Regions from separate parts of the Peribacillus sp. Aquil_B1 genome, predicted to be linked through region 3. Evidence: riboswitches for the same ligand, from Rfam matches in the RefSeq annotation. Region 3 holds a riboswitch; each other region holds the start of a gene.
What was found. A riboswitch is a leader RNA that binds a small molecule or an ion and turns the genes downstream of it on or off. The one in region 3 is predicted to bind cyclic di-AMP.

Region 1: another riboswitch for cyclic di-AMP. It lies ahead of MPH60_RS22745 (TrkH family potassium uptake protein); the one in region 3 lies ahead of MPH60_RS00690 (APC family permease).
Region 2: another riboswitch for cyclic di-AMP. It lies ahead of MPH60_RS27160 (cation:dicarboxylate symporter family transporter); the one in region 3 lies ahead of MPH60_RS00690 (APC family permease).

What each region holds. Positions count from the first base shown of each region.
Region 1 is NZ_JAKXEE010000004.1:306,012-309,295, reverse strand. Features, by position in the region: gene MPH60_RS22755 (MFS transporter) at 1-655, opposite strand, end outside; gene MPH60_RS22750 (hypothetical protein) at 1,012-1,203, opposite strand; cyclic di-AMP (ydaO/yuaA leader) riboswitch at 1,536-1,678, shown strand; gene MPH60_RS22745 (TrkH family potassium uptake protein) at 1,848-3,185, shown strand; gene MPH60_RS22740 (potassium channel family protein) at 3,209-3,284, shown strand, end outside.
Region 2 is NZ_JAKXEE010000011.1:8,049-11,332, forward strand. Features, by position in the region: gene MPH60_RS27155 (efflux RND transporter periplasmic adaptor subunit) at 1-645, shown strand, start outside; cyclic di-AMP (ydaO/yuaA leader) riboswitch at 847-994, shown strand; gene MPH60_RS27160 (cation:dicarboxylate symporter family transporter) at 1,167-2,426, shown strand; gene MPH60_RS27165 (hypothetical protein) at 2,487-2,729, opposite strand; gene MPH60_RS27170 (class I SAM-dependent methyltransferase) at 2,986-3,225, opposite strand.
Region 3 is NZ_JAKXEE010000001.1:132,014-135,297, forward strand. Features, by position in the region: gene MPH60_RS00680 (glycosyltransferase family 2 protein) at 1-543, shown strand, start outside; gene MPH60_RS00685 (GtrA family protein) at 503-958, shown strand; cyclic di-AMP (ydaO/yuaA leader) riboswitch at 1,275-1,418, shown strand; gene MPH60_RS00690 (APC family permease) at 1,558-3,284, shown strand, end outside.

The sequences.
Region 1 (3,284 bases), on a different contig from region 3:
TCCGGCTGAAGTCCAGGACGATGCCCCAATCCTTTTTCATGATGGTCCAAGACAGGTAGTGACTGGATTGTTCAAGGGGATGATCCTTTTCAAGATTAGGCATGAATAGAGTGATGATACCGGATAACAATAAGGCAGCCGCGTTAATATAAATCGCCAAAACGGGAGTACCAATCAAGAAAAGGATCCCCGCTAGCGCCGGCCCAATCAAAAAAGCTCCAGAATCCATTAAGCTTCGTAATGAGTTAAATCGTTTCCTCTGTTCAACGGGAATTAATTTTGTAATATACGACCTTGATGTTGTTACGAACATGGCCCCTGCCATATTGATCACGAAGACAACGGAATAGATGACCCAAATAGAAGAAGTCAATGGCAGCAAAGCTATGAATACCGTGCGAAATAGGTCAAGTGCCACCATAAGATTCCGCTTATTTATCCGATCGATCACGCTGCCTGCCCACACATTCGTAAATAGGGCAGCCATCGGTTTTACGATATAAAGTCCAGCTACCGCCAAGGCTGAATCAGTCATATCCAGAACGATTAAATTAAGTGCAATGAAATAAACCCAAGAACCGAAGTTGGAGATACCAATTCCGCACAATAGAATGGATGGGTATTTCCAGGATACTAATGTATTTCTTAATGTCATCGCTTCTCCCCCTTTGACCGAACAATAAAAAAACCGTCCCCACGCAATGGTCTCGGGACGAGGTCAATTTGCGGCGCCACCTCTATGCGTCACCATACATCCCCAACTACCCTCAGCTGCTCGAGGCTCTTTTGGAAAGTGGTCATTTCATTTACTTTTCTCCTCTTTACGTCCACATTATTTATTTCTAAATTTTAACATTAATGGTTTTGTAATGTAAATAACGCAAAAAAACTCATTTAAAATAAATGAGTTTAAAAGCAAAACAACATATGGATTTTTCGCTCAGCGTTCCCGGATAGAACACAGGGATTTTATAATTGAATACCGCTAATGATGTTGGGGATTTGGTTGATTTACCTTAGGGAAAACAATTTTAAAAACGGATTCTTTTTCTTATCCGTTATCCTTAACTCATCCATGATGATTTGATCCTCATGATCGGCTATCCATTTCCTTAGTGCATCTTTATCCTGGCATTGTGTTAAATATGTCTGGCCACCCTTGCCTGTAGCATTAATAACATATCTATTGAACGTCTTCTCCATAATTGCCCGCCTTTTTAATAAAATGTATTGAATTTTTAAATACGAATGCAATGCTTTTTTCTTTATCATTTACAAAAGAAACATAATATATCTATTACAAATTTTGATTGGCAAATAGCGTGTTTTGCTTAAAAGTATTGAATAAAGTACATCGATGCCATTTATCATAATCGGATTAATCGAACCTATCATAATGTGCTAACTAATATTTGTCAATACGTTTTTAAAATGTAAATGAATCGTAAATTTTCAGTCTTGTTAAAGAAATATTTTTTTGCGATTTAGGGGTTTACAACTGCTAAATGATGGGAGTAGAATACGTTTATCAATTTAATGCATTTCGGCCTAAACTCAAGGGAATTGAGTACGGAGGACCCAATCAATTGGGGTTAATTCTGCCTTGCAGAAGGGATGAGATCAGCTCTTTCGCCATCCTACCCGTCAGCTAACTTCGTCGGCTAAAGCGAAGGAGGTCATAAGACCGCCTATTTCGGGAGTTTTTTTGCACGCTTTTTGTGGCAAAATAACTGTTCGTTGTTTTCGCTGGTCTTTTTATTATGCCTTTAAAAAGATTCTGATATCAGATTGATGATTAAAATATCATACAGTTTTACACAATTTTTTTATAGGTAGGGATGATCAATTTGATAAAAGCAAAAAATTTGTTGGATCCGCCAAAAATCCTTGTACTCGGGTTTGCCATCCTGATACTTATCGGGTCCTATATATTGACCCTGCCGATTTCTACTGAAAGTGGGAATGGTCTTTCTTTTCTTGATGCTTTATTCACCGCAACCTCCGCTACTTGTGTAACAGGGCTGGTCGTAGTGGATACGGGATCGACCTTCACCACTTTTGGTGAGTTGGTCATCTTAACACTGATTCAGATAGGCGGCTTAGGGTTCATGTCATTTGCGACGTTTTTCTTTTTCCTTTTAGGCAAAAAGATTTCTTTAAAAGGCAGGTTACTCTTGCAGGAATCCTTAAATAACCTATCCATGGCAGGTGTAGTCAGATTAGTGAAGCGGCTTTTAATTTTCACAGCCATCATTGAGGGCATTGGCGCCCTTATTTTATCGATTCGCTTTTCTTTTGACATGCCAATCGGCAAAGCAATCTATTACGGGGTATTTCATTCCATATCGAATTTCAATAATGCCGGCTTTGATTTAATGGGGGAATTCAGGAGTTTGACTCCTTATGTATCTGATCCATTCGTAACCCTTACCGTCGCCTTCCTCATCACGTTTGGCGGAATAGGTTTTATCGTGATGAATGAACTATACGAATATCGGAATACCCATCGTTTATCCGTACATACGAAGATTGTTCTGGCGACTAGCTTGACCCTTACGATTGCCGGTGCAATTTTAATCTTTTTATTCGAGTTCGGCAATGCCAAGACATTGCAGCCTTTATCTCTCATGGGTAAAACGCTGTCATCATTATTTCAATCGGTATCACCAAGGACGGCAGGCTCCAATACGCTGAATATCCCTGATTTAACTCAGCCAACATTACTGCTCATCATTTTTCTGATGTTCGTCGGGGCTTCACCCGGATCGACTGGCGGCGGGATTAAAACGACTACATTAGCAACGCTTGTTGGAACGGTTTGGTCACAGATTAAAGGAAAGGGTGATGTGGTATTATTCCGGCACCGCATTGTGAGTGAAACGATCTTTAAAGCATTATCCGTTACATTCATTGGCGTATCCATGGTTTCAATCATCTCCATTCTGCTGACCATCACTGAAAGCGGAACTGATTTCTTGATGATTTTGTTTGAAGCCACTTCAGCATTCGCCACAGTGGGACTTTCAATGGGCTTGACCCCGGAATTATCACCGGTTGGCCGGATGCTCATCATTTTTACGATGTTTGCAGGCCGGGTGGGTCCTTTGACTTTGGCCTTTGCTATCGCCATGAGGCGCAAACCAGATCCGTTCCGCCGGCCAAAAGGGAAAATCATGATTGGCTAATCATAAATGAAGGAGTGTACAGGATGGGAAAACGACAATATGCCGTGATCGGCTTAGGCAGATTCGGAACCAGCGTGGCACATAGATTATATACGGCCG
Region 2 (3,284 bases), on a different contig from region 3:
TCGACGAGTGAGGCAGATGGTGTAGTTAAAAATATCAATAAAAACCTGAAAAACCCCATTATATCCATTGTTTCGACAAATATGGCAATTGAAGGGGATTTCTCTGAAGAGGAAATGAAAAAGGCCGAAGTGGGCATGACTATAAAAGCAAGTTCCTCTGGTTCAAAAAAGGCATTGAAAGGGACGATAGGCCGCATCCATTCCTATCCCGCTGAAGAGCCGTCATTAAAAAAAGATAACAGATTTCCATTTCAGGCACTAATCGAATCGGAAGGTGAAGAAACGGAAGCTTTGTTGGTGGGATCCAAAGTGGATCTTACTGTAATAACCAATGAGAAAGCCGGTGTACCCTCCATTCCTATTGAGGCGGTACAATACCATAAACAGCCTTATATTTACAAATTGACTAAAAAAGGCTATGTGGATAAACATTACATTACAAAAGGGCTTAAGGCTGAAGGGATGCAAGAAATCATAAAGGGACCGTCGGTGGGGGACGTCATCCTAATGGAGCCGAATGTGGCGAAGAACCATTCTTATTTCATTACCCCAATTCAATTTGAAAAAGTGAAAGCAGCAACTTATAAAAAATTCACCTCTCGGGAAAAAGTAAGATATCTGTTGCTTGGCATGTTGGAAAAATAACCGCTTCTTTCATCAAGAGAGGTGATGTCCAAAAAGTTGTTAATTATATATCAATATAACTTATGTGATTGAAAATAGGGAAGAGTAATTATAGATACAATAGCTATTAATACAGAATATTCAGACATATTTAAGGACTTTTTCTAGAACGAATGAGAATAAATATTTACAGATTATCATTTTTAGTATAATATTTTATTATAAGTTAACTCGCTTAATCTTATTCCAAGAACGGGGGACCCATTTTTGTGGATTTTATCCGCTAGGGGTGAATTCAGAAATGAAAGGGCTTTTTGTGTTTCCAATCCTAACCCGACAGCTAACCTCGTCAGCGTCTTCAAGGGAACATGTGTGAATATTCACGCCTATAAGAAATCGACACATGAAGTGTCTTTTTTTTCGGCGTAAAGACAGAGTTTTTCCAAAAAAGAAAAATTACTTTCTTTTATTAGTATCTTGTTTCCCTTACCGAGACAAAAATGTTTTTGCATCAAAGACTTTATGGAAGGTGAGGAAAGTAAATGAAGAAATTCAAATTAAGTTTAGCTAGCCAAATTTTCATTGGTTTAATTTTAGGGATTATCGTTGGTGCCATTTTTTATGGTAGTGAGTCGGCCCAAAACTTTTTACAGCCATTCGGAGACATTTTCCTACGAATGATTAAAATGATTGTAGTGCCGATCATCGTTTCCAGCCTTATCGTTGCTGTTGCTGGTGTAGGTGATTTGAAAGCGGTAGGTAAACTAGGTGCTAAATCAATATCATACTTTGTTGTGGTAACTATGGTAGCGATTGCTGTTGGTTTAATTTCAGCGAATATCATCCAGCCTGGTGCTGGTGTGAATATGGACAAGCTAGAACAAACTGATATTTCTACCTATGTTGATACAGCCGAAACTAAGCAGCATGAATCGTTCGTAGATACAATCGTTCACATTGTGCCATCCAATCCAGTTAAAGCCATGGTAGAAGGCGATATGCTAGCGATCATTTTCTTCTCCGTGTTGTTTGGACTTAGTATTGCGGCCATCGGTGAAAAGGGTAAACCAGTATTCCGTTTCTTCCAAGGTGTAGCTGAAGGAATGTTCTACCTAACTAACATGGTCATGAAATTCGCTCCTATCGGTGTATTTGCACTAATCGGTGTGACTATTTCCAAATTCGGTTTGGAATCTTTAATTCCGTTAGGAAAGTTAGCGCTTTCTGTTTACGGAACAATGATTTTCTTTGTAATAGTCATTCTTGGTCTTATTGCGAAATTTGTCGGATTCAATATCTTTACTTTGATTAAACTTCTAAAAGAAGAATTGATTCTTGCTTTCTCTACTGCAAGTTCAGAAGCGGTTCTTCCGAAAATCATGGAAAAAATGGAGAAAGCGGGATGTCCGAAACATATTGCTACATTTGTTATCCCGACTGGATACTCCTTTAACCTTGATGGTTCTACATTATACCAAGCGTTAGCGGCTATCTTCATCGCTCAAATGTACGGAATCGATTTAAGTGCGTATGAACAAATTACGCTAATGCTAGTGTTAATGATCACATCCAAAGGGATTGCGGGTGTACCGGGTGTATCTTTCGTAGTTCTTTTAGCGACATTGGGAACTGTCGGTATTCCTATTGAAGGTCTAGCATTTATTGCAGGTATCGACCGTATTCTTGATATGGGACGTACAGTAGTAAACGTTATCGGTAATTCACTTGCGGCAATCGTTATCTCTAAATGGGAAGGTCAATTCAACCCTCCTTCCAAAAAAGAACTAGAACAAGTTTCTTAATACAAAAAATCCAGAGTGAAATGTCACTCTGGATTTTTTTTTGAATGAAACAGCTCTTCCTTATTTTTTGACGATCCAAAAGCGGCAATCGGAAGAGAAAGCGTTGACATCATCGTTTTCATGGAATAATTCACTTCGATAAAAGCTTTCGATGACTGTAAACCTTGCTTCCTCCAGGCACTCAAGTACTTCAAGTTTAGTTGGGATATGGAGGAAAGTAACTTCTTGAAGCGTCTTTCCGGATGTGATAATATCCCCAAATTCATAAAGCCTCTCATCTTGTTTACCAACACACCAAATCATTTCCTCTTGCTCCCAGAAGTTCAGGTGATTTTCGTTTTTATCACGGTCATGTGTTGTGAAATGAAGAGTCCTTCAGGTTTTAAAATACGGTTGATTTCTTTTAAAGCCAATGTGCGGTTTTTTCGCTGGGGATTTGAATTAACCCATTAAAAGCGAAAATTGCTTTATTGAATGATGAGTCGTTGAAAGGGAGGTTTGTTGCATCCCCAAGGATAAAGGGTATGTCCAGGTATATTCATGCGCTATTTTTTCGGCTTCATAGCATGGCTGGTGTTAGGTCGTTTCCCGTTAGATTTTGAAATCCCTTCTTATAGAGAGCGAAGGTGGTTCTTGCTGTACCGCATCCGATATCAAGGATTGCATCTTCCTGATTTAAATATTTTTCGAATGCATATTTCTCTGATTGCCACAGACCTAAACTTTTAGTTGCATCTGCATAAACGGAAGCGGCTCCATGAAAAACCTTTTTCAATTTTATCCATGATTTATCCTTCAAATCTTCATTCTTACTATAATATGGATATTTCGAGGTTGTTGAGTGTGTTCCTTAACATG
Region 3 (3,284 bases):
TATAATCATGCCGATTTCAGGCTAATGAGCAAAAGGGCGATCGCGGAGCTGGAACGATTTGATGAAACGAATCTTTTTTTACGGGGCATTGTCCCGCTCATTGGGTTTAAGACGGACTCTGTTTATTATGACCGAAAAGAAAGATTGGCCGGGGAAACGAAATATCCATTTAAGAAGATGGTTGCTTTTGCGCTTGATGGCATTACTTCCTTTTCAGTTACACCGATTCGGCTTGTCTTATGGCTAGGATGTCTTTCCTTTTTCATTAGCTTACTTTTTGGGTCTTACTTTTTATGGTTAAAGTTTTATGGACAGACTGAAACTGGTTGGACCTCATTAATCACCTCCATTTGGTTGATCGGCGGACTGCAGTTGATTGCTGTCGGCTTGATTGGGGAATATATCGGTAAAATCTATAATGAATCCAAACGCCGGCCTAAATATATTGTTGATCTTGATCTATTTAATCCGCTCGATTTGAAAAAACGGGAGCAACTGGACAATGAACGGAACAGTATTGAAAAACTATCTAAAACACACTAACTCCTTCATCCGTTTTTTATTGGTTGGAATAGTCAATACAGCGGTTGGACTTTCCATCATGCTTTTTCTTATGAATGTCCTTGAATTATCATACTGGGTCTCCACCTTTTTCGGCAATGGTACGGGAGCTATAACGAGTTTTCTTTTGAATAGGACTTTTACCTTTAAAAGCGATATAGAATGGCGGCGAGGAGTTGCCCGTTTCTTTTGCGTCATCCTGATTTGTTATTCCGCAGCTTATTCTATAGGCCAAGCTATTGCAGAATCTCTGGAAGGATCCGTTCATTTATCCATACAACAAAATTTGGCTGTTCTCATAGGAACAATCTTTTATACCGTGCTTAACTATATTGGCCAGAAATATTTTGTCTTTAAAAAAGGCAATTTGAGACCAATTCAAGAAGGAAGGAACTAATTAGGTGAATCAGTGGAATAGTGCCCCTATCGGACAGATGCGATCCGAGCTGGGGCAGAACTGGTTAATTTCTTTCAACGCCTTCTCCATGAGGCTGATTTTTTTCCTTTTCAGACCACCCTTTGTTCATCGACTCCTGGATTATTTCTGTATTAGACGTTTACTTACCTCCTTTCCGACCTTCGAATCATGTCATTGCAGGACTTATGTTATATACGTCAAAACAAAACCTCACGAACAAAGAATTTTTCAGTTTTTGAGCAAAATTTTCATTTACTTTTCCATTACACGGGAGTATGATAATCAACAGTTTCATATTTCTAAATCGCTTAAACCTTATGGTGCGGGGGACCCGTTATTGGGATTGTCTACAATCCAAGGGGTGAATCCTTTAAAAGGTAGGGCTACTCTAAGGCCCGAATCCGACAGCTAACCTCGTAAGCGTTATATGAGAAGGAAGGTGGAGCTTGTTAGACAAAAAAATTGATGTCTACAGGTCTATTTAGCTATGACTTGTAGGCATTTTTGTGTTTCGTCTCGTTTTTTTGCTACAGCTGGGTAACATAAACTTATAAATTAACTATGGTGGTGACTACTTAGTGTTATCTTCTATAAAAAGGTTCTTGATTGGAAGACCTTTAAAGTCAAATGCGCTTGGTGAACAAAAGCTTAACAAAACAAAGGCTTTGGCGATATTATCTTCTGATGCTTTGTCTTCGGTTGCTTATGGACCTGAGCAAATATTGATCGTTCTGATCACAATCGGTGCTGCAGCATTCTGGTATTCCATCCCTATCGCGATCGGGGTATTGATCCTGTTAGCGGCATTGATTTTGTCCTATAGGCAAATCATTTTCGCTTATCCGCATGGCGGGGGGGCTTATGTGGTTTCAAAAAACAATTTAGGAGTCAATCCAGGGTTGATAGCCGGAGGATCCTTATTGGTGGATTATATATTAACAGTGGCTGTAAGTGTTTCGGCAGGTACGGATGCCATCACGTCCGCTTTTCCCGGCCTGCACTCATATAATGTCATCATAGCCATCATTTTCGTCATTCTACTTACAATCCTGAACCTGCGGGGGGTTACGGAGTCGGCCTCTGTCTTGGCCTATCCGGTGTACCTATTCGTTTTAGCATTGTTCATCTTGATTGGTGTTGGAATTTTCAAGATTTTGACGGGGGGAGTTTCACCGGAATTACACACGTCACTAGGGACTCCGGTAGCGGGCATCAGTTTATTCATCCTGCTAAGAGCATTTGCATCAGGAAGCTCCGCATTGACAGGAGTAGAAGCAATTTCCAATGCAATCCCGAACTTTAAAGATCCAGCCCCGAATAATGCGGCGAAAACTTTAATAGCGATGGGTTCATTGCTAGCTGTATTATTTTCGGGAATCGTATTCTTAGCCTATTATTTAAGCATCGTTCCAAGCGCAGAGGTGACGGTCGTCTCCCAGATCGCTGAAGAGATCTTTGGACGGAATTTCATGTATTTCTTCATTCAAGGTACGACTGCATTGATCTTGATACTTGCGGCCAATACTGGCTATTCGGCCTTCCCTCTGCTTGCGGTAAATCTGGCGAAGGATAAATTCATACCAAGGGCGTTTACGATCAGAGGGGACCGATTAGGGTATTCCAATGGAATCATCATACTGGGACTCGCATCCATCATCTTGATAGTCGCATTTGAAGGACATACAGAAAATCTTATTCCGCTTTATGCGGTAGGGGTATTCATTCCATTTACGTTGTCCCAGACTGGCATGATTGTTAAATGGCTCCGCGAAAAGCCAAAAGGCTGGATGATGAAATTAACCATTAATTCAATTGGTGCCATAATTAGCTTTATCGTCACGATGATATTCTTTTTAACCAAATTTACTCAGGTTTGGCCTGTATTGATTTTTTTACCTATCATCATTTTAATTTTTCATCGAATTAAAAAGCATTATGAAGCAGTTGGTGACCAACTAAGGATTACAACATGTGAGCCGATCTTACCAATTGAAGGAAATATCATTATTGTACCTGTGGCAGGTATAACCCATGTGGTTGAGAACTCTTTAAATTATGCAAAATCTCTATCTGCACATCAGGTGATTGCCGTTTATGTCGCTTTTGAAAGAGAAGACGAAAAGAAATTCGAAGAAAAGTGGGAAAAATGGCAGCCAGATGTCAGACTCGTTACACTGAATTCTTATTACAGAAGTATCATTCAACCACTAACTAAATTTGTGGACACAGTTGAACATAAGGCTAGTGAATCCAATTATAAAGTTACGGTGATCATCCCCCAATTCATTCCGAAGAAGGGCTGGCA